DNA from 3 places in the Rossellomorea sp. DA94 genome. Region 2 is predicted to be linked to each of the others. Evidence: riboswitches for the same ligand, from Rfam matches in the RefSeq annotation. Region 2 holds a riboswitch; each other region holds the start of a gene.
What was found. Region 2 has a riboswitch for cobalamin ahead of metE (5-methyltetrahydropteroyltriglutamate--homocysteine S-methyltransferase). Riboswitches for the same ligand answer to the same signal wherever they lie in the genome.
Positions count from the first base shown of each region.

Region 1: it holds a riboswitch for cobalamin, as region 2 does, so the genes downstream of both, P8596_RS13100 (ABC transporter substrate-binding protein) here and metE (5-methyltetrahydropteroyltriglutamate--homocysteine S-methyltransferase) in region 2, are expected to answer to the same signal.
Region 3: it holds a riboswitch for cobalamin, as region 2 does, so the genes downstream of both, P8596_RS08695 (ribonucleoside-diphosphate reductase subunit alpha) here and metE (5-methyltetrahydropteroyltriglutamate--homocysteine S-methyltransferase) in region 2, are expected to answer to the same signal.

Region 1 is NZ_CP122397.1:2,516,655-2,527,842, forward strand. Features, by position in the region: gene P8596_RS13055 (LCP family protein) at 1-372, opposite strand, end outside; gene P8596_RS13060 (ATP-binding protein) at 536-1,264, opposite strand; gene P8596_RS13065 (ECF transporter S component) at 1,261-1,746, opposite strand; gene P8596_RS13070 (cob(I)yrinic acid a,c-diamide adenosyltransferase) at 1,739-2,326, opposite strand; gene P8596_RS13075 (bifunctional adenosylcobinamide kinase/adenosylcobinamide-phosphate guanylyltransferase) at 2,341-2,769, opposite strand; gene P8596_RS23905 (histidine phosphatase family protein) at 2,721-3,350, opposite strand; gene cobS (adenosylcobinamide-GDP ribazoletransferase) at 3,308-4,096, opposite strand; gene P8596_RS13085 (bifunctional adenosylcobinamide kinase/adenosylcobinamide-phosphate guanylyltransferase) at 4,093-4,647, opposite strand; gene P8596_RS13090 (adenosylcobinamide amidohydrolase) at 4,684-6,135, opposite strand; gene P8596_RS13095 (FecCD family ABC transporter permease) at 6,132-7,190, opposite strand; gene P8596_RS13100 (ABC transporter substrate-binding protein) at 7,153-8,118, opposite strand; cobalamin riboswitch at 8,254-8,452, opposite strand; gene msrA (peptide-methionine (S)-S-oxide reductase MsrA) at 8,672-9,202, shown strand; gene P8596_RS13110 (hypothetical protein) at 9,256-9,408, shown strand; gene P8596_RS13115 (glycosyltransferase family 2 protein) at 9,503-10,618, shown strand; gene P8596_RS13120 (C45 family autoproteolytic acyltransferase/hydrolase) at 10,799-11,188, opposite strand, start outside.
Region 2 is NZ_CP122397.1:3,709,668-3,717,708, forward strand. Features, by position in the region: gene pckA (phosphoenolpyruvate carboxykinase (ATP)) at 237-1,826, shown strand; gene P8596_RS19295 (lmo0937 family membrane protein) at 1,888-2,037, opposite strand; gene P8596_RS19300 (GNAT family N-acetyltransferase) at 2,220-3,011, shown strand; gene P8596_RS19305 (biotin transporter BioY) at 3,051-3,611, opposite strand; gene metE (5-methyltetrahydropteroyltriglutamate--homocysteine S-methyltransferase) at 3,973-6,264, opposite strand; cobalamin riboswitch at 6,423-6,607, opposite strand; SAM riboswitch class I at 6,679-6,789, opposite strand; gene P8596_RS19315 (hypothetical protein) at 6,885-7,082, opposite strand; gene thiC (phosphomethylpyrimidine synthase ThiC) at 7,060-8,041, opposite strand, start outside.
Region 3 is NZ_CP122397.1:1,644,816-1,656,003, reverse strand. Features, by position in the region: gene P8596_RS08700 (ribonucleotide-diphosphate reductase subunit beta) at 1-531, opposite strand, end outside; gene P8596_RS08695 (ribonucleoside-diphosphate reductase subunit alpha) at 547-2,784, opposite strand; cobalamin riboswitch at 2,930-3,109, opposite strand; gene P8596_RS08690 (SurA N-terminal domain-containing protein) at 4,310-5,080, shown strand; gene P8596_RS08685 (hypothetical protein) at 5,202-5,363, shown strand; gene gndA (NADP-dependent phosphogluconate dehydrogenase) at 5,403-6,815, opposite strand; gene P8596_RS08675 (MurR/RpiR family transcriptional regulator) at 6,979-7,833, shown strand; gene P8596_RS08670 (thiolase family protein) at 7,878-9,032, opposite strand; gene P8596_RS08665 (acyl-CoA dehydrogenase family protein) at 9,047-10,192, opposite strand; gene P8596_RS08660 (3-hydroxyacyl-CoA dehydrogenase) at 10,274-11,041, opposite strand.

The DNA.
Region 1 (11,188 bases), 1.2 Mb from region 2:
TAAATAAAAAGCGGTATTTAGCTTATAGTTTTTATATCCAGGGATTTCAGCATATATATCCCTCATAAACGAAACGAGTTTGGTTTCATTCGTTTTTGGATCGATTTGCGCGAGCATCATGGTATCTGTCCTTGATTTCTTCTCGCCCCTGCTATCGACTCCCAATAACAAAACGTTAACCTTCCCGTTTTCATCTTTTACTCCATTAAATTTATAATCTTCCTGCATCTGGTCTTCACCAGCCATTTTATAACCACTGTAAAATTGAAAAGCAGCGTAACCGATCAAACTGAAAATAAGGATTAATAATACCAAAATCACTTTTCTACCACGTTTTTTCCTCTTGGTCTTTCGATCTAGTCGTGACTCCATTTCTTCACCTACTTTTATGACATTCATGATGAACCGATGATAATATGAAATAGTACTCTATGCAATTGAAATTGACAATCACAGAATACTGGATAAACTAACACTTTTCTCCATACCGGTCCACCCCGAGAATATAGTTTACCACAAATATCTATAAAAGTATTTAATTGTTCCCGTCAAATAAGGTCAAAGATTGGAAATGTCCACCGGTAAGTTTCCTTATATTCTGTTCTTCTTCCTTGTTGTACGAAATGATAAATGAAGTGGCGGGCCCGCTTGATTTATCCAAGTCTTGCGTGGAGTCTACATCTCCCCTTTTCAACGGTTTCCCAATAAGCAGAGACAGTTCATGACGCACACCTTTTGAACCTACAGGTAAAATATCGATTATGGAAGGATGGTGATTGCATGTATGAAACAGACTCAATGGGGCTATGGATGATCTGTGTACTAATACTTCTTTCCCCACTAAAGGAATGCCGATAAGAGCATATGAAAGATCTTTTTTGGGAAGAAAGTGCCGCTCCTTCCTTCTCATACCGATACAGGTTACACCGAGTGCAGACTGGTTTAGGTTGAAATTGGATTCTGAACTTCCCGTCAGGGGAATATCCTCCATATCAAGTTCCTTCAAACCCATCCGCACTCCCGAGGCATACCCCTCCCACTCGCTATCTCCTGTGAAGTTCATTAATTGAACGGCCATGAGGCGGGCACCGGCTGATAAACATTCCATCACCGCGACTCGAAAACCGAAATATCCCACCATTTCAGAATCAACCTGCACGGCGTCATCGGGCTTATGTCCGATCCCACCGCTGCAGTCAGAGGCAATGATCAGTTCATCTTTATCAGTGATGGAGATGGACAGCGCATCTCGATTTCCAATCATTCTAATTCACCCCTTGGTAATCTGGAAGCTAGAGGAGGATAAAGAAAGTGAGCCATTGTTAAATTGATGAAGCTCCCTACTAATAAAGAAGGAACGATTGTGATGTAAAAAGAAGGACTCAGGATAAAAACAAAGGGCAAAGCTGCCAATACACCATTCCCTACCAGAAAAAGCGCAGCTGCCAATACACGATGCCCACATGAAAATACATAGCCGAAAAGCCAGACAAGGAGAGCCATTTCCACGGCAATGAGAAAATGGAGCGGACCGAGGGGGAAACCTGCATACAGGCTTGAAAGTATATGTCCTCCCCCTGCCACCAGCGCTCCCTTCCTTCCATTGTATAAAGAAGCGATTAATAATGCCGGCATACTGTCAAGGGCAATGGTCCCGATGATCGCCGGAATCTTCACCATTCCTCCAATGGCAGCAAAAGCCAAAAACAATGATAGTAACAAAATGGACTTTAAACTACTACTCATTGTGTTTCTGAATTTTACGTGTAGAGAATACGTTGGCACTGCGGAGGTATTCAACGTCTTTGACACTGCTTCTGTGATTGATCACGCGTGCCAGAGCAAAGAAGTAGTCTGATAATCGATTGATGTATTGCAACGAAACTACCGGAAAGTCGGGGTCTGCCTTTGAAAGGGTAACCATGCATCTCTCTGCCCTTCTCGCAACGGTCCGTGCAATATGAATACTCGCAGAAGCTTTTACACCACCCGGCAGTATGAATTTTTCAAGAGGTGGAGCTTCTCTGACCAAATCGTCTATTTTTTCTTCCAAAGCGAGGACGGAATCCATTTGAAGCTTGCTCCCTCTCTTTTTTGAGACATTGGATAAATCTCCCCCGCAGTCAAAGAGTTCATGCTGAATTGTAACTAAGTCCTTTACGATATCGTCAAAGCGCTCATGATTTAATTCACAAATAGCCTGACCAACGAAACTATTGACTTCATCTAGTGTCCCGTATGCTTCCACCCTGATATCGTCCTTATCGACCCTACCCCCGATTAAACTTGTCTGTCCTTTGTCTCCTGTTCTTGTGTATAGTTGCATTATTATTTCCTCCCTTACCCTTTTATTGATGTAGCCATGCCATACCAAACAAGCCATACCTTATGCGACTTTTGGGCAAGGTCCTGATAAACCCATCCCGTCACATCTCTCCATTCCCTTGAAATGTGATCGATAGGTACAATTCCTTTCCCTATTTCTGATCCGATCCAGATCACTTTTCGTTCTGGATATTCTTCTTCCCACTTCTTCAACTCCTCCATCCGTTGGAAGAATTCTTTCCTAACGTAACGGTTTCCACGTAAAAGGGCAGATCGAACGGCATACTCAAGCCCCTCCAACACGAGGATGGGCTTTGATGGATGGACTTCTTCCAAACCTTCTGTAAATAACCGGACCCATTCTGTGTCGCTTCTCTTCAAACCAAGATGCTTTCTTACCCATTGGCCCTTGCCATTAAAGGAACCTCCCGTAATGAAGTACAATTCTGGTCCCTCCAATCCTCTTCTGTTTTCCAACCCAATTCGTATCCGTTTCCGTGGAAGACCTCCCAATCCCAAAAAGATCTATGATCACTTTTGGGGGATAGAGAAGTTAACAGGTGCCGAATGACTCCACCATGGGTTATGACTGAGTACCGATCCCCATTAAGTGAATCGATTTGTCCTTTGATTTGCTCCCAGGCAACTTCGACTCGTTTTATAAATTGATGTATCCCTTCCCCTCCTGGAGGAGATTTAGAGGGATCGGTTAACCAATACTGATACTCTTCATTTCCCTTCAAATCCTCGTAGGTCAAGCCTTCCCATTTTCCAAAATGTAATTCTCTTAACAGAGGAGATGAAATGATAGAGGCTTCAGGAAACAAAAAATGCGAGGTCTCCAAACATCGGTTTAGGTCGCTTGAAAAACATCCCTCATATGGCTTGTAGGATCGCTTTATCTGTTTAAGCTTATCGATTCCTTTTCGTGATAAGCTCGGGTTTGACCAACCGATGTATTTCCCTCTCTCATTTGCATCTGTTAAACCATGTCGAATAAAAGCAATAGCCATATAGTCATCCATAAAATCGACTCCACCCCTTCTACACTTGATCCGACTGTGTCACCAGTCATGCCTCCAAACCACTTTATGCTTTTCGAGTGAACAAACAGGCAAAATCCGGCCGTTACAATTGTGAAGGCAGCATAAAGAAAAAGGCTATTCAGGAGGACGCCTGCCACTACGATCCCTATCAAAGAGGCCAGCATCCACAAAACATCGTTCCATTTCGTATCTTTACTGAAGCTATACCCCATACCGGATTTATGGGCAGCGGGGATAAGAATGAGACTCACTCCCATGACGATACGGCTGAAAATGGGGATCGACAGCAGAACCAAACAAATCGTAGCAGTATCAGAATAGCGGACGGATTCATATATAAATAAAAAGCGGGAGGAGAGCAATACCACTAGAGATAGGGTACCAAATGCACCGATACGGGGGTCTTTCATGATCTCTAAACGCTTCTTTAGATCCCGGTAGGAAAAGTAGGCGTCGCTTGCATCCATATAACCGTCCAAATGAATTCCACCGGTAAGGAGAATAGGCATCACCCAAATATAAAATGATAATGCCAATGAGCTCATGGGTGTAAAGGATGCCAGTAACACATAACCACTTGAGAGAAACATTCCGATCAATAAACCCAATAAAGGAAATGTGCGTACCATCCATCTCATTTCACTTTTTCCAAGCGAGAATTCTTTTCGTACTGGAAGTACTGTAAAAAACTGTATATTAAGGAGTAGACTCTTTACTAATCTCATTTCATTGAAATCCCTTTCTTCATAACCGGGATTCCAACCATCATATCGATCGCTATATACGACTTCTCCACCAATCTTCTATGTAATCTTCCCAGCGTCCTTTGGAATTGGAGTATTTCGTCTGTTTTCGGTGGAATATCATGAAATAATTCATTACTTACAACAAGTAATGCTTTTACTCTATCTGCTAATTGAATGACAGATTCATAGATACTATCCTCTACATACCTTCCGCCCTCCATATCCCCATTGAACAATTCGTTTGTCAGGAGAGTCGTGAGACAATCTAATAGAACAATGGCATTGGATGGTATAGTATCGACGATATCACCGATAGCCAGTGGCCTTTCAATGGTCGTCCACTTTTCATGAGAAGATCGGCGATCCAGTCGGTGTTTTAAAATCCTGTTTTCCATTTCCCGGTCCGTACTCACTCCACACGCAAGATAGATCAAGATCTCATTCGATGTTTTCAGTTCCGATGCAAGCTTTTCTGCATAGGAACTTTTCCCGCATCTAACCCCTCCGGTTATAAAAAAAAGTCTTCCCATGCGAAAATGTGCCTCCTTACGATGAAAGCCCTCTTTTTAACCCATATAACGTTGGATGGCTTTTTTTGTTACTTCATATACTCCTTTGCCGATCAACTTACCTATCGGAGTGATCGGTCCTGCAAATGGTTCGAGCTCCCCTTTTTGACTGGAAGCAATCAGAATGCTGTCTGTAGGCGTTCCGGTTGCAAGGTTTCCGTTTCTTTTGTCCCTTACTTCCATATCATTCAGTGCTTTTACCTTTGCCTCCGTGGAAGTGACGAGGGCTTCGATATAGGCCTCATCAGATAAATTCCCATTAATGAAAACCCAGGTATTGATCGTACCCGGTTTAGAATCAATATCATATTGAAAGCTCGTTGATACATCCATGGCATTTCCGACACCGGCGGTCACGATGACGAAAACCGATTTCCCCATCATCTCAAAACGCTCACATATCATGTTAGACAAATCGAGAGCCGTCATCATACCGACAGATAAAGACGGATCCAGTTCTTTCGTAATGAGAAACTCCTTCATATCTTGTTTGTAATCCCGGCAGTCATAATCAACGGGTACCCGTCGGTTCATGAAGTGAGAGTACCAACCAATTCCCGCTCCGATAATACCCGAGGACATACACTTCAACGGGAAAGGGGCAGAATAAAGGATGCAATCTTCGTTCAATGTCATATACCTTTCATCTAATAGCAGGTTTTCAGTGAGGGATCCTTCAGGCACGATTACCATTTGAGGTTTGGCCACCAAAGGATGAGCCTGTTTCTGGACCTTTGTTTGATAGACTTCTTCGATATGTTCTTCTTTCAACACTTCTTCCGGATGATGGAGAAGTTTCGTTGTGCCCTGGTCCAGTAAGAGTAAACGGTCACAGTATAGGCTAGCTAAATTCAAATCGTGAAAAATGGCCACGACCGTTAATGTCCCCTGATCTGTTTGACTTTTAATCAAATCCAATAGGGACTTCTGGTAGGAAAGATCAAGATGATTAGTGGGCTCATCCAGAAGGAGGATGTGAGGTTCCTGGGCTAGAGCCTGTGCCAGGAACACCCGTTGTCGCTCACCACCTGACAATTCATGCAGGTATCGGTTCTGAAACGCAGAAATTCCCGTCTGCTCCATCACTTTGTCCACCATCTCTTTGTCCCGGTCGGTCGTACCCTTAAAGAAACCTTTCTGGTGAGCATATCTTCCAAGCATCACCGTCTCCCTCACTTGATACGAAAATGCTTCAGTCGATATCTGGGGCAATACCGCGACATGGGTAGCCAATTCTCTCGAAGAAAACTGATGAAGCGGCTTCCCTTTCAAGGTAATCACTCCATCCATTAAAGGAAGGAGACCCGTCATGGCTTTCAGTAACGTCGTTTTACCACTTCCATTTGGGCCAAGTATTCCAAAGAACTCTCCCTTGTCAATATGAAAATTCATGTCTTCCACGATCTTTTGATCGCCGTATCCTACTGACACCCCGTTTACATCGATCATGATGAAAGACCCCTTTTCTTTAAAAGAATATAAGCAAACATCGGTGCGCCGATCAAGGCGGTGATCACTCCAATCGGAAGTTCGGTCGGAGCGATGATCGTTCTGGAAAGCAGGTCGGCGAGAACAAGGAACCCTCCTCCTACAAGGATTGATAGGGGAAGGAGATGCTTATGATCATGTCCGATCATTCTTCGTAGAAAATGAGGAACCACAAGGCCGACAAATCCGATCGTTCCGGACACGGCCACTGCTGCCCCCGTCAGGATGCTTCCGGCAATCAAAATGATCAGCTTCCTTTTTTGAACCGAGATACCGATATGACGGGCCTGTTCCTCCCCGAAGCTCATGCCGTTCAATTCCTTGCTGTTCAGTAGGAGCAACACCACCCCAATAAGGAAGAAAGGCAAGATGATCGCAATGTAATCCCACCCTCTCATGGATACACTTCCAAGAAGCCAGCCGATGATCTGCCTCAGTTCCTCACCTGTGAGTGCGATCATCAAGGAAATCACCGAGCCCAGAAACGAGCTGAAGATGATTCCTGTCAGTATAATGGTTTCGACCTTCATGGTCCTTTCAACCTTTTGTGCGAACCATAATACGAGAAATACGGTGATGATCGAACAAACAATACTGAAAAAGGGAAGCGTAAACTTCCCGATGAAAGGGATGCTCCAATGAAAAAACAATGTGATGACCGCCCCGACCGATGCACCTGATGACACTCCCAATGTGTAGGGATCAGCCAGAGGATTGCGTAACAGCCCTTGAAAAGAAGCTCCGGCAATGGCTAAGGAGCTGCCGACCAATAAAGCCAACAATACTCTTGGAAGCCGGATCGTATAGACGATGTTCACAAACATGGGATTAACCGTATCAGGCATTTGAAAACCGAACCACTTATAACCGACGATGTATAGGATATCCATCGGTGGAATGGCTATTGTACCGATCGAAACACCTGCAAGCACCGCCGTGAGTATAAATAGCCCTGCCAATCCGTATGTGATCCCTATCTTATTCTGCAAATACCTCTGGATAGATCGACTTTGCAATTTCCTCTACTCCTTCAACCAATCTTGGACCTGTCCGTGTGACTAAATCAGAATGGACATCGTGAACATCCCCATTCTTAACTGCCGTTACATCTTCCCATCCTTTTCTTCCCATTATCTGTTCTTTCGGATTTTCACTGTAATAACCATATGTAGTGATGATTGAATCAGGGTTAGACGAGATGACCGCTTCCTGGTTCACCTGTACCCAGCCTTCCTGATCGCTCATGACATTTTCAGCATTGACCATAGATAGCATTTGATCGATGAACGTGTTCTTACCTGTTGAATAAATGTCAGGGGAAGGGGAAACTTCCACATAGACTCTTTTCTTTTCCGTTACTTCACTTGCTTTTTCCTGGATGGATTTTAAATCTGATTTCATTTCAGAAACAACGGAATCTGCCTGACCTTTTTTACCGACTAGTGTCCCGATGTCCTGAATTGTGTTATATACTTCTTCAAAGCTTTTAGCGTCTTGAACGATGAATACGTTCACCCCTGCATCTTTCAGTTGATTCAAACCTTCTTCTGCTGACTTTGCTGTGGATTCATGGGCCAGGACCAGGTCCGGCTCTAAGCTGACGATTTTCTCTACGTTAAACTCCATTCCACCGATCTTCTCTTTATCGGCGGCTTCTTTCGGGAAGTTATCAAAGTCTGACACTCCGACGATTTCCTTATTGAGCCCAAGCTCGAATAAAATCTCCGTATTACTGGGAATTAACGAAACGATATGTTTAGGTTGTTCTTCCAGGGTGACTTTATTATCAAGTGCGTCAGTCAATGATAAAGGATATCCGGATTCATTTTGGTTTACTTCTGCTGTTTCCTTTTTCTTCGTTTGTTCCCCGTCATTCGTTCCGCATGCTGTCAGGAATCCGATGGCTACCAACAATGCAAGTAAGGCTTTTACTGTGTGTTTCATTTCTTTTTCCCCCTGTTGATTAACATTTTGACAGACAAAAAAACATCTCCAGTGGACTAGAGATGTTGTGTAAGATGCATATAGGTTTATATTCAAGTGAACCATGCATATTACACCTTTCTATCCGCGTAGAATTGGTGCGCTTAAAATCAGGCAGGTCTCCTGGCTCATGGTCATAGTTTGCTGATACCTTCCCGTGCTTGTTTGCACAGTGGTAAATGTTCAGCTCACTACCATTTACAGTGGCGGGACCGCGTTGGATTTACACCAACTTCCCTATTAAGAAGCTAAGAAGATTCACATCTTACACTTCACCTGATTTCGTAACGTATGAAATTGTTCCGTACAAAGGAATTATACACAAATTCCATCCGTTAGGAAATGAATTTTAATGAATTTGTTGAAAATTGTAGAAAACGATTAATCGTAAAGTCGGCACAGCTGAAGCAGACAAGCTATTTTGATTGTTCCTTTTAAGCTTTCATGGTAGAATCTGTTCAAGCTATTGCTTTACTGCTTTAGAGGAGTACATATGGTACAGGAGGTTTGCTAAATGAATGATAGAGAAGTCGCTACTTTTGCAGGCGGATGTTTTTGGTGCATGGTAAAGCCGTTCGATGAGCTTCCGGGGATTATTGATGTCGTATCGGGATATTCTGGAGGTCATCTTGAGAATCCTTCATATGAGGATATTAAAGCCGGTGGCAGCGGCCATTATGAAGTGGTTCAGATCACCTATGATCCCGCTCTGTTTCCTTATGAAAGGCTATTGGAGTTATACTGGCCTCAGATTGACCCGACTGATGACGGGGGTCAATTCCACGATCGCGGTGAACAGTATCGAACAGCTATCTTCTATCACAATGAACACCAGAAACAATTGGCTGAGGATTCAAAAAACACGATAGAAGGAAGCGGGCGATTCAAGAAGCCGATCGTCACCAAAGTCCTTCCTGCCTCAACCTTTTATCCGGCAGAAGAGTATCATCAAAAGTTCTACAAAACGAATCCGGAGGAATACAAACAAGATCGCGCAAAGTCAGGGCGCGATGAATTCATAGATGGACATTGGAAAAACAAATAGTGGCATGAAAAAAACTTCTTTCGCCAAACTAATGGCTAGAAAGGAGTTTTTTTATGAAGAAATCCGACAAGGCGAAAGATGATAAAGAACAAGTGATAGGATTCTCTGGACCGGGAAAAGTAGTTAATTTCTTTGACCCTTATCCTGATGAGAAGGAAGAAAACGCAAATAACTCAGATACCGTCGATCCCCATCCATCCCAATGAGACATTAGCTAAAAAACGCGCTATGCGTATCATGGGTAAATATTATGGTTAGAATGGCGATACAGCAGAATTTTGTCAAAGAAGGTGAAAACAAATGTATTTCTGGATTGTCGCATTGGGCTTTACCATTTTCCTTTTTACGAGAATTCCGACAGTGAAGAATTCCGTTCATGTACGGAATAGTTATCTGGTCAAGAAATGTTCCATCATCATTCCTGCAAGAAATGAAGAAAAGACGATCGAGAGGCTTTTATCCAGTATTCGGATGCAGTTCATACAGCCATTGGAAGTCATTGTTGTGAATGATGGATCAACAGATCAAACGAAGGCTATTGCCTTAAACGAGGGTGCAATTGTAATTGATGCACCCCCTTTGCCTAATGGATGGAACGGAAAATCATGGGCATGCTGGAATGGAGCGAAAGAGTCTAAAGGAGAATTCCTATTGTTTGTGGATAGTGATACCTGGCTCGAACAAGCAGGTCTGTTAAAGATATGCGAAACGTATAAAATGCAACAATGTCAAGGAGTATTGACCATTCATCCGTTTCATAAAATGGAATCCTTTCATGAAACATTCTCCATGCTGTTTCATTTAATGGTGTTTGCCTCAACCAGTATCACCCATCTCTTTTCATGGTTGTGCACGCCTTCAGGCGGTTTCGGGCAATTTTTCTTATGTTCGAGGGCCGTTTATGAGCGAGTCGGAGGTCATGAAGCCATCAAAGGGGAAATGGTGGAACATTTTGCCTTGAGTCAATGGGCGAAGAAATGCGGGGAATCGGTAGAAGCGGTAAGTGGCAGGAATGCCATTTCCATGAGGATGTATGGGGAAGGAATAGGTGATGTATTCAACGGGTGGTCAAAGAGCTTCGCTTCAGGAGCTAAGTCGACAAACATCCTACTCCTAGGGCTTTCTTCTTTGTGGATGGCTTCGCTTATTACGCTGGTCATTCACGCACCGGAAATGATTTGGGAATATCCCTATTTATTTATCATCCAATACATCCTATTAGGGGGTTATTTCTATTTCTTAGTGAGAAGGATCGGTAATTTCAGCGTGTTCGAGACATTATTATTTCCGGTTCACATCCTATTTTTCCTAGCGACCTTTATTCATTCATTTTTGAATACCTTTTTCAGGAAAAGGACCACTTGGAAAGATCGTTATGTATATATAGAGAAAGGAAAGAACGAGAAGATGAAATGATCCTGTTAGTGAATATCACTTCATAAATATAAACCTGCACCACCTGCCAAGTCACCACATTTTTGAGAATGTTACAAATCATACATACATTTCTATGAATTTGCGCATTTTATTAATAAGAACCGAGGAAGTCCTCCACGAATGATAAGCCGTTAATCCCTTGATTTGCTCGGTTCCCCCTTATTCCGTCACTTCTTCCATAAATAAAAACGGCTCATTTGTATCGAACTTCCCTGACATTTTCCGGACGGGAATATTTCTTCCCCTGACCCATTCCTGAAAGTCCACCACCAATCCATCGGAACTTTCCCCGAAGCCGATTAAGCATCTCAGTGATGTACATTGAAAGATACATGTATGAATCGTCCCTGCCCAAGCATCATACGCTTTCTTGAAAATCGGGCTGTCTCCCCGGTTAAACAGTTTGAATGCCCCATCTATGGTTAATTCCTTTTCATGTACTGAATGTAACAGGTCCAGCCTTTTTTGAGAGTCCTTTAAATAATGTCGGTTATCCTTTTTCATATGATTCATTTGAAAATGGTTGGTACAACTTAATGTTGAATGGTG
Region 2 (8,041 bases):
TTTCAGCCTGTTTTTTTATCATGTACATAACCTAATGGGGTAATGAGGCTAATCATTGCGAGGTGCATTTCATATAAATAAGAAGAAACAAGCTTTATTCGGTCAAGAAATGTGACAAAATGAAGACACATTATAAAATTAAATAAATAGTATAGACTAATAGCTTGATTGTGTTATACTATTTTTGTAAAGTAAACGATACCATTTAAATAAATTTATATAAAGGAAGGGTTCGAATGAATTCAGTGAGCATGTCTAATGAATTAACGGAATTACTTAATGGTCAAAACATCCAGGAACAATTATCTGTTTCTCAACTAGTCGAAAAGGTCCTTCAACGAAATGAAGGCGTTTTAACTTCATCAGGTGCAATCAGAGCAGAAACTGGTAAATACACAGGACGCTCTCCTAAAGATAAATTTATTGTAGAAGAACCAACGACGAAAGATAAAATCGAATGGGGTTCTGTCAATCAGCCGATCTCTTCGGAATCATTCGATAAATTATATACAAAAGTCATCGAATACTTAAAAGAAAAAGAAGAAGTATTTTCATTTAAAGGGTTCGCAGGGGCAGACCCGAAACATAGACTACCGATCCAGGTGATCAATGAGTTTGCCTGGCATAATCTGTTTGCCCACCAATTATTCATCCGCCCGGAAACAGAAGAGTTAAAAGATCATCAATCTGAATTCACCGTCATTTCAGCACCGAACTTCAAGGCTGATCCAGAAGTGGATGGCACTCACTCTGAAACGTTCATCATCGTTTCATTTGAAAAACGGATCGTGTTGATCGGCGGTACGGAATATGCCGGTGAAATGAAGAAATCCATCTTCTCGGTCATGAACTATGTACTTCCTGAATCCGACATCCTTTCCATGCACTGTTCTTCAAACGTTGGACGCGAAGGCGATGTAGCGTTGTTCTTCGGATTATCCGGTACTGGTAAAACGACTTTATCCGCAGATCCAAACCGCCGTTTGATCGGTGATGATGAGCACGGATGGTCCCCGAACGGCGTATTCAATATCGAAGGCGGATGCTATGCTAAGTGCATCGGGCTTACACGTGAAAAAGAACCTCAGATCTTTGATGCGATCCGTTTCGGTTCGGTACTTGAAAATGTCGTTCTTGATGACATGTCCCGCATCGCGGATTATGATGATAACACTTTAACAGAAAACACGCGTGCTGCCTACCCCCTTCAAGCGATGGAAAACATCGTGGAACCAAGTATCGCAGGACACCCAAATACGATTGTTTTCTTAACAGCTGATGCTTTCGGCGTATTACCTCCGATCAGCAAGCTGACAAAAGAACAGGCAATGTATCATTTCTTAAGTGGATATACATCGAAGCTTGCAGGTACGGAGCGTGGAATCACTTCACCACAGGCAACTTTCTCAACTTGCTTTGGATCTCCATTCCTTCCGCTTCCTGCCACTCGTTACGCAGAAATGCTCGGTAAGAAGATCGATGAGCACAATGCACAGGTATTCCTCGTGAATACAGGTTGGACCGGCGGAGAATACGGAGTGGGGAATCGCATGAAGCTTTCCTACACCCGCGCCATGATACAGGCGGCACTTGAGGGTGAACTTACGAATGTGGAAACGGCAACAGACGAGATTTTCGGTCTGAACATCCCGGTTCACGTTCCTGGCGTTCCAGACGAAGTACTTCAACCTAAGAAAACATGGTCCAATGAAGCGGCTTATGAAGTCAAAGCAAAAGAACTTGCTCACAAATTCAACGAGAACTTCAAGAAATTCTCGAACGTCCCTTCTGACATCGAACAAAAAGGCGGCCCGTCCGTTAAATAAATCTCTTAACTAACATACAAAGGTCCGTCCCTCACGATTGAGGGACGGACCTTTGTTATCGTTATAGCCCTTTTTTCCGGCCGGTGATTCTGTTGAATAAGAATACGACAACGGCGATGATCAGTAGAACATGGATGACGGCTCCACCGATTTTAAAGATCAATCCTAGTAACCAAAGAACTAATAAGATTCCGATGATGGTCCAAAGCATGTGTGCTCCTCCTTAGAACTGTTATAGAAAAACGAGTATTGCTCATAAGTTTCCCTAAAAGATGAAATTTAAAACCACTACCATTTCCCTATTCTTTTTTTCGATTCCAAAGTAAAATAACACTTTACTAAATATTACTAATTTTGGTATGATTATGATTAAATTTTACAGGGGGAATTGAGATGATCAGACAGCTTACAGAGAAAGATCATGTTATTTGTCAGCGACTCATTCAGCAGCAGCCTGCTGAGAACTTGTTCATCATCGGGGACATCGAAGCCTTTGGGTTTGAACAGGATTTCCAGAAGATTTGGGGAGATTTTGATGAGGAAGGAAATCTCCGGGGGATCCTCCTCAAATACAGAGAAAATTTCATCCCTTATTCCATGGGGGATTTTGACGCAGAAGGCTTTGCCGCCATTATCAACGAAACAAAAGACTACAGCATCGTTTCAGGATTGAAACGGATTGTCACTGAAGTTGAACCCTTCTTATCCAGGGAAATCAATTCGAAAAGACATATGTATTACGCCAAATGTGACAGTGCATCCTCCATGGAAGACCGGGAGCTTCCTCATGTGAAAGAAGCTTCTTTCACCGATCTGCCGCAACTCGTGGAGCTGTTGAACGCTATCCCGGAATTCAGCGGAGGAGACTTTACCGTAGAGAAAAGAAAGCATGGGATGGAAAAGGGCGTAGCCCGCAGTTACTATGTAGAAGAGGACGGAAAGTTCGTTTCTTCCGCTTCCACAACAGCTGAAAACAGCATGTCCGCCATGATCGTCGCCGTATGCACACATCCCCAATACAAGAAAAAGGGCTACGCAACAGAGTGCATGACAAAGCTTTGCCGTGACGTGTTGAACGAAGGAAAAGAACTATGCCTCTTTTATGACAATCCTGAAGCAGGAAAAATTTATAAGCGTATCGGCTTTAAAGACATCGGCTATTGGTCAATGTATAAATTCAACTAAAAAAAAGTGGATTCCTAAAAATAGGAGTCCACTTTTCTATTATGCTGCCACGTTCCGGTTCTGGATCAATTTCGCCTGTACCAAGCGTTTTCTCACTGTGATTCCAATCCAGCTTGCCAGGAATGCTTTAATGAGTCCCACGACGATAAACGGATAAACCCCCGCTGCCATCGCCTGACTCCAGCCAAGATCCGCCACAAATTTCAGTTGGATGGTCCCAAGAATTAACGTGATGATCATGCCGACGGTGTTGGCGATCATCGCCATCGGAATCGTAAATCTCGTTTTTTCAAGAATGAGTCCTGTAAAGTAAGCCGCAATGATAAACCCGAAGATATAGCCTCCGGTCGGACCGACCAGGACTTGTGCCCCTCCACTGAAACCGGCAAACACCGGGACCCCTACCGCGCCCAGTGCCGCATAGCATATCAGGGACAGCGCCCCGTATCTGCTTCCAAGTATCGTAGCCGTGATCCCGACAGCCAGGGTTTGGCCGCTGATGGGAACGAGTGGCAGTGGTATTTCAATCTGTGCGAAAATTCCTGTCATGGCAGCAAAGATGGCACAGTGAATGATCATCCGCAGTTTTTCTCCATTCATGTTAAAATCCCCCTTGTATGTAAACCCTATATAACAATAAGTTAACACAAAGTCTAGGATTTAGGGAAGAACTTTTTGCCCTCCATCTAATCAAATCGACTTTTAATTTTAACTAGGGGCATATATGTTACAGATTTTTTTACATGCCTCAAGCCTCAATGCCGTTCTCAATGATATTCTACCCTGCTCTAATTCATCTTCCCCTTTGTCACTAATCATATATAGAAAAGTGCGGTCAGGGCATCGTTCATTGTACACCTGTATGATTCTTCCTATAGCTATGTATGACAACTTTTGAGCTCCTTTCAAAAAGCTTTACAGGGAAAGACGCAATTCAACGATTGAATTGCGTCACCTCCCTTTATGATTCTCTCTTTACCAGTAATTCCTTCCGAACATGTTTCGCTGCTTCCACCATCACTTTAAGCGATGAAATGGTTTCAGGTATCCCCCGTGTTTTCAATCCGCAATCAGGGTTGATCCAGAATTGTTTTGGATCCAGCACCTGTAAAGATCGTCTAATATGCGAAATGATCTCCTCACGATCAGGGATAAAGGGACTGTGAATATCGTAAACGCCCAATCCTATCCCTTTGTCGTACCTATTTTCTTGAAATACATTGATTAATTCACCATGACTCCTTGAGGTTTCGATGGAGAGTACATCAGCATCAAGGTTACGGATTGCTTCAATGATATCTTCAAAATCAGAGTAACACATATGAGTATGAATTTGAGTTTCATTTTGCACCGATGATGTGGCTAACTTAAATGAAAAGACCGCAGCCTGTAAATATTCTTCCCACCGTTCCTTTTTTAAGGGTAAACCCTCTCTAAGTGCCGGTTCGTCTACCTGGATCATCCATATTCCCTCATCTTCGAGTGACTCAATCTCTTTCCGAAGAGAGAGCGCTATTTGATTAGCTACTATATAGCGGGGAATGTCATTCCGAACAAAGGACCAGTTTAGAATGGTAATAGGGCCCGTTACCATTCCCTTTACCGGTTTATCAGTTAGAGATTGGGCATACACGGTTTCTTTAACTGTCATCGGCTCTTTGAAATTCACATCCCCATAAATGATTGGAGGCTTCACACATCTGGACCCGTAGGATTGGACCCATCCGAATGTAGTGAAGTGAAATCCCTCTAGTTTCTCACCGAAAAATTCCACCATATCGGTCCGTTCAAATTCTCCATGTACAAATACGTCCAGGCCGATTTCTTCCTGAATGTCGATCCACCGCTTTATTTCTGCACGAATGAACCGTTGATACTCACCCTCATCAAGCTCTCCATTACGCCACTTCTTCCTTTGTCTTCTTACCTCCCTTGTCTGAGGGAAGCTGCCAATTGTGGTAGTGGGAAGAAGAGGGAGCTTTGACTGTGCTACCATGCGAATCGAAAATGGAGATTTTCGTCCGACATCTAATGGATTCAATCCTTTTAACTTATCTTGAACAGATGGTTTGTTTCTATTTGGCGATGTATGTAAGTCACTTATGGACTTCAAACATTCATCCACATCACTCTGCACTCTCCATATTCCTTCCCCGAGGGCTCTTGTTAGGAGGACGACTTCCTGCAATTTCTCATCAGCAAATGAAATACCATTACGAAGCGTTTTATCCAAAGTTTCTTCATTCCGCACGGTCACCGGTACATGGAGCAAACTGGATGATGGCTGAATGATTAAGCGGTCCTTTGGTACATAATCAGTCAATTCAGATAAAAATGAATGGGCTTCAACAAGATTCGTCCTCCAGATATTCCTGCCGTCCACAACTCCTGCTGCCAGAATTTTATCTTTAGGGAAACCGTTTTGCTTTAGTGCAGCCATATTCTCTCCCCGGTCATATATAAAATCCATACCTATCCCGTCTACAGGAATGGCTGTCACCTCTTTATAGTGTTCTAAATGATCAAAATAGGTTTGAAGAATAATCTTTACATCAGGAGCGGCTTTCTTTAATCTTCCGTAAATTTCGGTAAATCGATCAATCTCTTGTTTTGTGATGGAAGCACACAGGATCGGCTCGTCGATCTGCACCCATTCTACTCCCTCTTCCTGCAATTCTCGCAAGATCCCGGCATATAAAGGCACAAAGTCGTTTACGATTGATTGATAGTCTACTTCATAATATCCTTTAGATAATTTCACGAAGGTGAATGGACCCACTATTACCGGCTTCCCCTTAATACCAAGCTTTTCTTTCGCTTCCTTGTAATAGAATAGCGGACGATTTTCCACCAGTTGAGGTACGGATTCCCCAAGTTCCGGGACAATATAATGATAATTGGTGTTAAACCATTTCGTCATTTCTGATGCTGCTGCCCCCTTTGCCCCCCTTGCCATTTCAAAATACGTATCCAGACTGACTTTCCCGCCTTTATAGTGAAATCTGTCGGGAACGATTCCGAACATGGCCGCAGTATCAAGTACATGATCATATAAGCTGAAATCCCCGAGTGGAATCAAATCCACCCCTTGATCCAGCTGCTTCTTCACATGATCCAGGCGAATGTTCTCTATTTGTTCCAGGAAGGAATCTTCGTCAACCTTACCTGCCCAATATTCTTCCAATGTCTTTTTCCACTCACGATTTTCTCCAATCCTCGGATACCCTAAACTCGAACTCATGACCTTACTCATCATTCACACTCCCCATCTTTATCATCTTTAGTACGTAGTCCCAACAAAAAAATCTCCCTTTCAAATGAAAGAGAGATTCATACGCATATCTAACTAGAGTCGAGACAAACTGATATCCTCAACACGTATTCCTCACCCCTCTCTATATCCACGTAGAGCATAAGCGCATACAACAGGCAGGTCTCCTGACTTAGGTTCACAGCTTCTTATCCCTTCCCATTTCAACAGAAATAGTGGTTGAATGATAAGTCGCTCCCCGTTACAGTGGCGGGACCGCGCCGGATTTTCACCGGTCTTCCCTTTTAGCTGAGAGTGTCTCAGCACCTATTGCATTGGTCTATTTAATTTTTCTTTCAAAAAAACGTAAAACCCTCTCTAACTACTGTAGAGAGGGTTTCATGTTAATAGAATCCTCTCTTATTTTCCAAAGCCGTTTGCTTTGCAGGAATTAGCACCTTTTCAACAATTCCGTTGAATGGTTGCCGGGTTTCACAGGGCCAGTCCCTCCACCTCTCTCAATAAGAGTTTCACATATTCATTTACTATTCTGAAATTTGTAATAATCGTAGCACGGTACATAAGAGCTGTCAAAAGAAATTCAATCAATAACTTACACTTTTCTAATAATAGGTACTTTCTACATAATGACATTTGATACAAGACCTTGTTACATCAGTCTCATAGAAGACATGCCTGCAGTTTTCCTGAATGCTCTTCACTTCTTTTTCGAGTTGGGTGATTTTCTGATTGAGCTTTATGATCTCATACTTCAATTTGAGGACATGACAGGTAGGTTTATCGATAGATGTTTGATCCATTTTCCACAAACTCCTTCGATTTTTCTTTCAATCCTTTTTCTATTTCCTTATGAACATCATCAATGCTATTCTGCTCCATTCCCCTTATATCATGTGATATTCTCATTGAACAAAATTTCGGTCCACACATTGAACAAAAATGGGCCGTTTTTGCCCCTTCTGCAGGAAGTGTTTCATCATGATACTCCCTTGCACGTTCCGGGTCCAGGGATAAATTAAATTGGTCATTCCATCTAAATTCAAATCGAGCCTTAGAAACGGCATTATCCCTTACTTGTGCCCCTGGATGCCCTTTCGCCAAATCCGCTGCGTGTGCGGCGATTTTATAAGCAATGACACCCTCTCGCACATCATCTTTATTCGGTAATCCCAGATGCTCTTTCGGTGTTACATAGCACAGCATAGCTGTTCCAAACCAACCGATCATGGCAGCCCCTATGGCGGAAGTAATGTGATCATACCCCGGTGCAATATCTGTCGTTAATGGCCCCAGGGTATAAAAAGGAGCTTCATGACAGATTTCCATTTGCTTATCCACATTCTCTTTAATCATATGCATAGGTACATGACCAGGGCCTTCAATCATCACCTGTACATCATGCTTCCAAGCAATTTTGGTTAGCTCACCCAATGTTTCAAGCTCGGCAAACTGTGCTTCATCATTCGCATCAGCAATTGATCCGGGCCTTAAACCATCTCCTAGGGAAACGGAGATATCATAGGCTTTTAAAATCTTACATATATCTTCAAAATGTGAATAAAGAAAATTCTCTTTATGATGGGCAAGACACCATTGTGCCATGATTGAACCTCCGCGCGATACGATTCCCGTTGTACGATTAGCCGTCAGGTGAATATAGCGCAATAATACACCTGCATGGATGGTGAAGTAATCAACACCTTGCTCCGCCTGTTCGATCAATGTATCCCTATACACATCCCATGTCAGATTCTCTGCA
Region 3 (11,188 bases), 2.1 Mb from region 2:
TGACTTTAATAGATTCTGAACAGTCGGTGATTCCACAAATCCTTTATAGCCATTTGTGATAAATTCATTCCTTTTTAACAGAATGGGATCGTTCTTCCAAAAGTCAAACACTTCATTTTGCTCTCTTTTCGACACAATGCTCGATAACACATAGCTGTAGGAATGGTTATGCACGACTTCTTGCTGTGCCAGGATGATCATCAAGGCGTTTAGGCTCGAATCCGTCAGATAATCTGCCACTTTACCCGCATAGTCGGTTTGAACGCTGTCAAGAAGCGCCAGGAGACCTATGATCTTAAGAAAGGATTCCTGCTCGTTCTCAGGCAAAGTAGGGAACTGCTTGATATCTTTAGCCATATTGATTTCAAATGGAGTCCAGAAATTCCCTAGCATTCTTTTATATTTTGGGTAGGCCCAGGGAAACCGCACATCATCCCAGTTTAATATATTGGAACTTTTCCCGTTTACGATACCCGTCGATTTATTTGGGGCCATTGAGTCAATCAGTACCCGCTGTTTCAATTCTTCCATTTTCCCTCTTCCTCCCTAGCTATGACAGCTTTCGCATTCTTCAAAATTGGATACGGACGTAGACCTTACATAATAAGTGGTTTTCAATCCGGACTTCCATGCGTCCAGGTGAAGATCCAGTAAATCTTTAGCCTTGATGTCATTACGCACATACAGATTAAATGAAATCCCCTGATCGATATGTCTCTGCCTCTTTTCGTTCTGTTCCACACTCCAATGTTGATCCACTTGATAAGCGGTCTTGTAATACCAGGTCGTATGCGGAGACAGATCGGGAGCGGTCACTGGAATCTTGTAATCTTTCTTTTCTTCTGAATACTGGAGCCTGAATATCGGATCGATGCTCGCAGAGGACCCCGCAATGATCGAGGTTGAGGAATTGGGGGCTACCGCCATTAAGTACCCATTGCGGATCCCTTTGTCTTTAATCCCATCCTTCAATTCAATCCATCTTTCACTTGAATAGTCCCGCTTCAGAAAATATTCTCCCGTCGCCCAGTCCGAATCCTCGAAATAAGGATAGCTTCCTTTTTCTTTTGCCAGTTCATGGCTTGCGTTTATCGTGTAATAAGCAATCTCTTCATAAAGGGAATCACAATAGTCCACCGCCTGACTGCTTTCCCACTTCAATCCCTTCAGGGCAAGGAGATGATGCCATCCGAATGTCCCTAATCCGATCCCCCTGTACCGCTGATTGGTGATCTGGGCCTGCAGGACGGGAAGGTCATTTAAGTCAATCACATTATCCAGCAGTCTTACGCCTATCGCCACCACTCTCTCAAGCTCATCATCCAGGATGGTCTTGGCTAAAGAAATGGACGCGAGATTGCAAACGACATAATCTCCCGGAGACTTATATGTGACGATCTTCCCATCTTGTATCACCTCTTCTTCCATCACAGTCGCACTCATATTCTGAGCGATTTCGGTACACAGGTTACTGCAATAGATCATCCCTTTATGTGGATTGGCATTCATACGGTTAACGGTATCACGGTAAAACATATACGGAGTCCCCGTTTCGAGCTGAGAAATCATGATGCGCTTGAAGATTTCAATGGCAGGCACCACTTCCCGAGAAAGGGTGGGGTGAGCGACACATTCCCAGTACTTCTCACGAAAAGTACCAGCACCGGATGTTTCGTCATAGAAGTCTTCAAGGGAAAAGCCCATGACTCCTTTCACTTCATGAGGGTCGAATAAATACCACTCTTCCCTCTTCTCCACCTGTTCCATAAACAGATCCGGTAAGGAGACTCCCGTGAAAAGATCATGGGTCCTCTGCCTTTCGTCCCCATTGTTCAACCGCGTATCCAAAAATGGGAAGATATCTTTATGCCATACATCCAAATAAACGGCGATCGCCCCTTGGCGCTGACCCAGTTGATCGACGGATACCGCCGTATTATTCAGTTGTTTCATCCACGGTATGACCCCGGAGCTCACTCCTTTAAAGCCCTTTATATCACTTCCCCTGCTGCGGACCTTCCCTAAATAAATTCCAAGGCCCCCTCCATTCTTGCTAAGAGTGGAAACGTCAGTATTACTGTCATAAATGCTCCTTAAGTCATCCTCAACCGTATCAATGAAACAGCTGGATAGCTGGCCATGGCTTTTTCCTGCATTTGCAAAAGTAGGGGTTGCCACGGTCATATACAGATTGGATAGTGCCCAATACGCTTCTTCAATCAATGACATTCTTTTTTCCTTTTCCTCATTCATGCATAACGTCATACTGATGACCATAAATCGCTCTTGAGGAAGCTCCAGCACTTTTCCATTATGGGACTTTGTTAAATACCTCTCAGCCAGCGTAACGATCCCTATGTAAGTAAATAGTTGATCCCTGTCGAAATCCAGAATGGAACCTAAGTAATCCACTTCTTCCTTGCTATATGAATCCAGTAGTGACGGGGAATAAAGGTGAGCTTCAGTTAATTCTTTGACCATTTCATAAAATGAGCCGGATAGATTCTCTTCTGATTTACCCCTTGAAAATGATATGCCCTCATATAAATCCTTGATGTACAAGGATGCAGCCACATAGGTCCAATCCGGTTCGAGTGCGGTGATACGTTCGATCGCTGTCAGGATCATGAAATGATGAAGCTGTTCACTGGTCCATTCCTCCTGCTGATTTGCATACATGGTGATTTTCTTATCGAAATCTGTGAAATCCAGGTTGGGAAACTGTCTGCTAAGGCTGTGGAGAATCCCTTCCACTTCTTTTTGTTTTACCATTGTGAATGTCATGATTCATTCCTCCCGTTTCTTAATGTGGGAAGGAGTCAAAAAAAGCCCATCCTTCAGGAAGGACGGGCTTTAAACAATACGGAGATATAAATAGACCTGACGCCTATTGTAATCCTCGCTTTATCCTCCCAATTCCCGAAGAAGATAACACGTGTTAAATAAGGCAGGTCTCCTGACTCGCGCTTCACCCTACTCTAAGGCCTTCCCATCGATACGACAGTGGCAGTTCCTTATTTCGTCAGCACATACAGTTGCGGGGACAGCTCCGGATTCTCACCGGATTCCCTTTTAAGTCTCATCAGACACCTTATTTACAGGTTATAATCAATATATAGTTATTAAAATAAAAACAGACACCAAATGTTGTGTCCTTAACTATCATATATGATTCAAAATAGATTTACAAGTAATCTTTTCATTTTTATTTTTGCTCTCTCCGCAGAGATTGGTGTAAATTAGTCAATTACTAAGTTCTGTAGCTCTGTCAACGAGGATGAGCTTTAGGGTGAGGGGAACTGCTTCGCTTTCCACGGACGTTCGGTCGAGCCTCCTCAGCACAGTTCGCTTCCGGGGTCTCGACACGCCCGTTTTTCCGTAGGAGTCTACGCAGTTCCCCTCACCCTCTATTTAAGCTATTGGAGACAGAGCTCAAAAATTTTCGAAACCCTACTACAATAAATAGCATATATTTCTCTTATTAATCAGTGGTTTTCGCTTTTGAATGGATTTGAAGGGGTATACAATTATTACAAAAGGTAAAAGACCATCTTAATGTATTGATTGGAGCGGAAGGTGCTCGACTCCGACGGGAATAGCGGGAAAGCTTGAAAAGCGGAGGTGGCTTGCTCAGCCCCGACAAGCATAAGATGAATGGGCTAAGAAGGCGTCCTTGTGACTTCTTGGACCATTTAGCTTATGACCTCGAGGGGCTAGCCACCGTAGCTGGATCTTGAGACCCCGCAGGGCAAAAGCCCGAGGAGGCTCAACTCACGCCCCGCGGAAAGCGAGCACCTGCAGCGGAAATCAACTACTACTCGCTAATTCAAATTTTCGAAACCTTATCTACAATTAGTCTGGATTATGCTTATAATTATTATTTTCCCTGAAAAGGAAAGAAGATGATGGAATAGTGCTTCCAAACGGACAGTAGTCCGTCTACGTTTACATATATGTGGGTTGAGGGATATGAAGACCATCTCTATAATCCAAATAGAAGGTTGTTTGACAGTATTCTTTGGTCCCCAATATTTTTGATAGGTTGTTTAAATGGAGAAAGACTCGATTTAAACAACCTCTTTTTTTGAACGTATCTATGTAATATTCCTCCTGCTTTATCACTTTAGTAGTAATTGTATTCCCTATATATCAATGTACGGAAGGAGAATATGCTTTATACTCTGTGTTTCATCCAGATTACAATCAATATATTTTAACCTAAATACTTTCTTTTTGCAGGTTTTTCATTTACAATGCCCATTAAGTGATTTTTTTTAGAATCACACCTTAGTTCTGAAAGGAGTCTATTATGAAGAAACTATTAACGACTTTACTAGTAGGATTATTAACAATTGGATTAGCCGCTTGCGGTTCGAATGAGGAGAGCCAAAAAGCTGACGATAAACCAAAAACAGAGGCTTCTGACAAAAAGGCTCAAGAAGAGCAAGCGAAAAAGATGGAAGAAATGCAAAAGAAAATGGATGAACAAAAGGTGGAAAAAGATAAGATCGTCGCCATCGTCAACGACGAAAAAATCAAAGGTGAAGATTTCAACAATGTGTTGACTCAATCACAGATGCAGTATCAACAAATGGGACAGGACCCGACAAGTAAAGATGCTGTTAAAAAAATCAAAGATCAAACCATCGACAGCATAGTCGGTCAAACACTCCTTATGCAACAGGCCGAGGAAAAAGGCTATAAAGCGACGGATGATGAAATCAATAAGCAACTCGACGAAGTGAAAAAGCAATATAAAGATGAAAAGCAATTCGAAGATGCCATGAAGAAAGCCGGATTTACCATGGATGAGCTGAAAACTCAGATTGCTGAAAATATTAAGTACACCAACTACGTTGAAAAAGAAATCAAAGTCGACGAAGTAACAGAAGATGAAATGAAGAAGTTTTATGATCAATATGCAAGTCAACAAGGACAGGACCAAGCAAAGGATGCTCCGAAGTTTGAAGATGTAAAACCACAGATCAAGACTCAGCTGGAACAACAGAAGAAGCAAGAAAAGCTTGTTCAACATGTTGAAGATTTAAAGAAAAACGCTAAAATTGATGTAAAAATCTAACACAAGTCAGAAAGCCGCCTTCTTATGGCGGCTTTCTTTTTTTCTATCTTCCATAGGAGGTTTTTCTCCCTGTGCCGGGGGTATGGTATAAGAACCTATCATTTAAAGGAGGATGTACATCATGACCAAAAGAACGAATCAAAATCCGGAAAATGCCGAGCAGGATCAGGAAAGTATCCTTGATCAGCATGAAAGTGAACAAAATGTCGATCCCATCCCTATCGACGAACTAAAAAAGGACCAGCGTGACGAAAAGAAAAAACACGATACCAAAGACGAATAAATAAACCGCCCTGTGGATGACCCACAGGGCGGTTCTATATTATTCAGCTAACCAATCTGTATGGAAAGTACCTTCTTTGTCTATACGCTGATACGTATGGGCTCCGAAATAGTCCCGTTGTGCTTGCAGCAGATTCGCCGGCAGTGACTCAGAACGATAGCTGTCATAGTAAGCTAATGCACTGGCGAGACCCGGTACAGGAATGCCCAGCTTGATGGCTGTTGCCACTACTTCCCTTGCTTCATCCTGATAATTTTCAACAATCTCTTTAAAATATGGATCAAGGAGCAGATTCGTTAAGCCGGGATCACGATCATAGGCATTCTTGATTTCTCCCAGGAAGCCGGCACGGATGATGCAACCGCCTCTGAAGATCATGGAAATTTCACCCGGTTTAAGATCCCACTTGTACTCATCCGAAGCCGATTGAAGCTGTGCGAATCCTTGTGCATAAGAACAGATCTTGCTCAAGTACAACGCCTTGCGGATCATTTCGATAAATTCCTGTTTATTACCTGTAAACTCTTTATTTTTAGGTCCTCTCAGGATCTTGCTCGCCTTCACACGCTCTTCCTTCATGGCTGAAATAAAACGGGCAAATACGGATTCAGTGATGATGGATAACGGCACTCCTAATTCAAGGGAACTGATGCTCGTCCATTTTCCTGTCCCTTTTTGACCGGCAGTATCTAAAATGACATCTACAAGGGGCTTGCCTGTTTCTTCATCCACTTTCGTGAAGATATCGGCTGTAATTTCAATCAGATAGCTGTCAAGCTCCCCGGCGTTCCATTCTTTGAATATTTCATGAAGTTCTGTTGCACTTAACCCCAGTACATTCTTCATTAAGTAATACGCTTCACAAATGAGTTGCATATCACTGTATTCTATTCCGTTATGAACCATTTTCACGTAATGGCCGGATCCGTCCGGGCCGATATATGTACTGCATGCATCTCCTTTTACCTTTGCAGCGATGGCTGTGAGGAAAGGCTCGACTAAATCGTACGCTTCTTTCTGGCCGCTTGGCATAATGGCAGGTCCGTATAACGCACCCTCTTCTCCGCCGGAAACTCCTGCACCAATGAAGTTGATTCCCTTCTCATCCAGGGCCTTATTACGCCGGATGGTATCTTCAAAGTAGGTGTTCCCACCGTCAATGAGGATATCCCCTTTATCCAGATGAGGAAGCAATGAATCGATCGCTTTGTCCGTAATATTCCCGGCAGGTACCATGATGAGAATTTTACGCGGTACTTCCAGTGATTGAACAAATTCACTTACATCATGTGTTCCAACCAATTTCTTTCCTTGATGCTCGTCCAGTACTTCTTTTACCTTTTCATCCGACACATCATATATAGAAACTGAATAGCCCCTGCTTTCAAAGTTTAAGGCTAGGCTCTTTCCCATCACTCCGACGCCGACTACTCCTATTTGTTGTTTTGTCATTACGATCATTCCTTTCAAGTACGATTATATAGATTACTTCACCGTTATTATTATAATACGAAATAAATTTCCGTGGTGGATTTTTATGAAATAATATTTTTTTATTTCGTAAAATAGGTTAAAATTATTTTCACAGAAGTCTTATAGGAGGTATTCTACCATCATGGATGAGCAGGCTCAACATTGTTTTCCACGAATCCGGTCCCATTACTCTCAGTTCAGTGAAAAAGAAAAGATGATTGCTGATTTTATTATTGCTAATCCTGAAAAAATTATCCATTCAACCATCAGTGGCGTGGCAGAAGATCTCGGAATTGCAGATGCCACCGTCTTCCGCTTCTGCAAACGATTAGGCTTCAAAGGCTACCAGGCGATGAAGATTTCACTGGCTTCTGATCTTGTGGCACCGATCAAGGATATCCATGAAACCATCCAGGAAGAGGATACTGAAGGGGTCATCGCCCAGAAGGTGTTCCGGTCCAATATGAGGAGCCTTGAAGACTCATTGCGCATCATGAAAGAAGACACGTTCCGGCAAGCCGTTGAAGCGATGATTTGTGCAAGGAGGATCGAATTTTATGGTACAGGCGGTTCAGGATTCATTGCCATGGATGCCCATCATAAGTTTCTCCGAACCGGGATGACCACTAACGCTTATAATGACTCCCACATGCAGCTGATATCCGCTTCTCAACTGACAGAAGAAGATGTGATTGTGTTTATTTCCCATTCAGGGGCCAATAAAGATCTATTGGAAGTGCTGGAGGTTGCGAAGAAAAATCATGTCACCACGATCGGCATCACTCATTTTGCTAAGTCTCCCTTGAGCAGCAGGATCGATATTCCGTTATTCACCGTCTCACAGGAAACTGAATACCGCGGGGAAGCCCTTGCGTCAAGAATCAGTCAGCTGAGCATTGTAGATGCCCTTTATGTGAACATCATGAAAAAACGGAAGGACCTATCCAAAACCTCCCTGCAAAAAATACGCGATGCCATTTCCATTAAAAAAGTATAATCATTGAGAGGGACGGACCTTTAAAGGTCCGTCCCTCTCAATGATTATACTTCCAATCTCTCGATGATTGTGGCATTGGCCATACCGTGTCCTTCACACATGGTTTGCAGTCCGTATCTTCCTCCCGTGCGTTCAAGCTCATGCATCATGCTCACCATGATTCTTGCTCCACTGGCCCCTAATGGATGGCCGAGGGCGATTGCCCCTCCGTTCGGATTTAACTTGGATGGATCCGCATCGATCTCCTTCAACCATGCAAGTGCTACTGGGGCAAATGCTTCGTTCACTTCAAATATGTCGATATCTTCGACAGACAGCCCCGCTTTTTGCAGGGCTTTCCTGGTTGCAGGGATGGGCCCCGTTAACATCAGGGTCGGATCAGATCCCACCACTACACGGGTATGAATCTTAAAACGTGCTTTCAATCCCAATTCGTCGGCTTTTTCCCTCGACATAAGAAGAAGGGCTGCAGCGCCATCACTGATTTGACTGGCATTCCCAGCATGAATGACGCCATCTTCTTTGAATGCAGGTTTTAATTTCCCAAGTATTTCGAGTGACGTTTCTTTTCTTGGTCCTTCATCTTTTGTGAATAAGAATGGATTTCCGTCTTCCCCTTGTACTTTCACACCATAAATTTCACGATCGAAGCGTCCTTCTTCCTGGGACTTTAAAGCTTTCTGATGACTATCATAGGAGAACCGGTCTAATTCTTTACGGGTAAAACCATATTTTTCAGCAATTCGTTCAGCTGATAACCCCTGATGAATGATTTCATGTTTTCCCGTTAACTTTTCACTAAAATCTGCACCTTGATAATTAGATCCGATCGGCGTTCTGGTCATGTTCTCCACCCCACCTGCAATGACGACATCCATATCCCCGGAGAGGATGGCTTGTGATGCAAAATGCACGGCCTGCTGACTCGATCCACATTGACGGTCAATGGTTGTGCCGGGCACTTCAATCGGAAAATCCGCTATTAGGGCAGCCACCCTGGCAATATCTCCTGCCTGTTCTCCAGACTGAGTGACACATCCAAGAATGACATCGTCGATACAACCCGGATCAACACCCGACTTCTCTACCAATCCTTTAAGTATCTCTCCTGCCAAATCGTCAGGTCTCATCCCCATCAACGATCCCTTTCTTCTTCCAACCGCAGAACGGATCCCTTCAACAATGACAACTTCTCTCATCCCACTCTCCCTTTCTATAACCCCAGATTCTTCGCAATGATCACTTTCATGATTTCATTTGTACCGGCATAAATGCTTGCAACCGGTATATCCCGATATCGTCTGGCGATCGGATATTCTTCCATATAGCCATATCCACCGTGAAGCTGCATGCATTCTGTGGCAATGTGACGGGCCATTTCTGTCAGCTTATACTTGGCCATGGATACCTTTGTCACTACGTCCTTTCCATGCATATGCTCGGCTATCAACCCATCCAAAAAAGCTCTGCCCATTTCAATATCAGTGGCCATTTCTGCCAACTTGAATTGGGTATTCTGAAATTGACTGACGGGCCTTCCAAAGGCTTGACGGCTCTTCACGTATTCCATCGTAAGGGAAAACATTTCTTCCGAAGCCGTTTGGGCTGCGATCGCCACAATAAGCCGTTCCTGTTGCAGCTTATTCATCAAATAGTGAAAGCCACTGCCTTCCTCTCCGATCAGGTTTTCTTTCGGTACCTTACAATCTTCAAAAATGAGTTCGGCTGTATCCTGACAGTGTAATCCGATCTTATCAAGCTTCCGCCCCCTGGAAAACCCTGGAGTATCCCTTTCAATCGCCAACAGGCTGACACCTTTATAAGGCGGTTTACTGTGGAGATCCGTTTTAACCGCAACAATCACCAGATCTCCATGAATACCATTTGTGATAAAAGTCTTTTGCCCGTTCACAATATAATGGTCCCCGTCTGACTCAGCTGTCGTTTTGATGGCGGCTAAATCAGAACCTGTCCCCGGCTCTGTCATGGCAATGGCTGTGATCATCTTTCCACTCGCACATAAAGGAAGCCACTTCTTTTTCTGTTGTATTGTCCCGTACTCTGAGATATAAGGAACGACGATATCATTATGAAGCCCTATTCCAATCAAACCGGAACCCACTCTTTCCAATTCTTCATTAATGATGACCGAAAAGCCCCAATCGACCCCGCTTCCCCCATATTCCTCTTCAATGTCCGGGCAAAGAAACCCTTGCTCCCCCATCTTCTCCCAGAAAGATCTCGGAACCATCCGATTATTCTCCCACTCCTCATAAAAAGGATAAGCTTCCTTTTGTAGAAACTTCCTCAGAGCCAGACGAAATATACTGTGTTCTTCGGTTAAATAAGGATGTTTCATACGTCTCTCCCTCATTTCGTATTGGCGTCTAAAAGATAGCGCTTTCATTGATGAATGAATGAACATGCATTCACTCACTGGTTATTTAGGCTGCAGCCTGATGGCTCCGTCCAGGCGTATCGTCTCACCATTCAACATCGGGTTTTCGAGTATGCTTTTCACCAACTGGGCATATTCAGATGGATAACCAAGTCTTTTAGGGAAAGGAACCGTGCTTCCAAGGGATTGTCTTGCCTCTTCTGGAAGAGTGTCAAACATAGGGGTATGGAATAATCCTGGTGCAATCGTCATGACCCTGATGCCGTCCCTGGCAAGCTCCCTGGCAATCGGCAGAGTCATTCCAACAATTCCTCCTTTTGATGCACTATACGCAGCCTGACCGATTTGTCCGTCAAATGCGGCAACAGACGCAGTATTCACAATCACACCTTTTTCCCCATGCTCATTCGGTATGTTTTGCATCATCTTTTCTGCAGTCAACCGAATGACATTGAACGTACCGATCAAATTCACTTCAATTACTTTGGAAAATTTCTCAAGGGAATGGACTCCTTTTCTCCCCACCACTTTTCCAGGAGGTGCGATACCTGCACAATTCACAACTGTATTGAATCCTCCGAAATCTTCCATGGCTCTCTCAAGGGCCTCTTTTACACTTTTTTCATTTGTTACATCGGTTTCATGATAATGCATGGAGTCCCCATACTCTTTTTTTAACGTAGAGCTTCTCTCCCCATTGAGGTCAAGGATATAAACCTTTCCCCCTTCTTCCATGATTTTTCGTGCCGTGGCTTCTCCCAGTCCGGATGCTCCCCCCGTGATCACCGCAACAGAATTTTTCATCTCCATTCACATTCCCTCCAATCTGCCTGCTTATAGTTTTATTTTAGCGTTGGATGCAGGAAAAAGATATAAAGTTTTAAAAATTCCGTCTATTCATTAGATAAGTAGATCCACACGAACCAAACAGGCATGAATCCATAAAAAAACAGACTC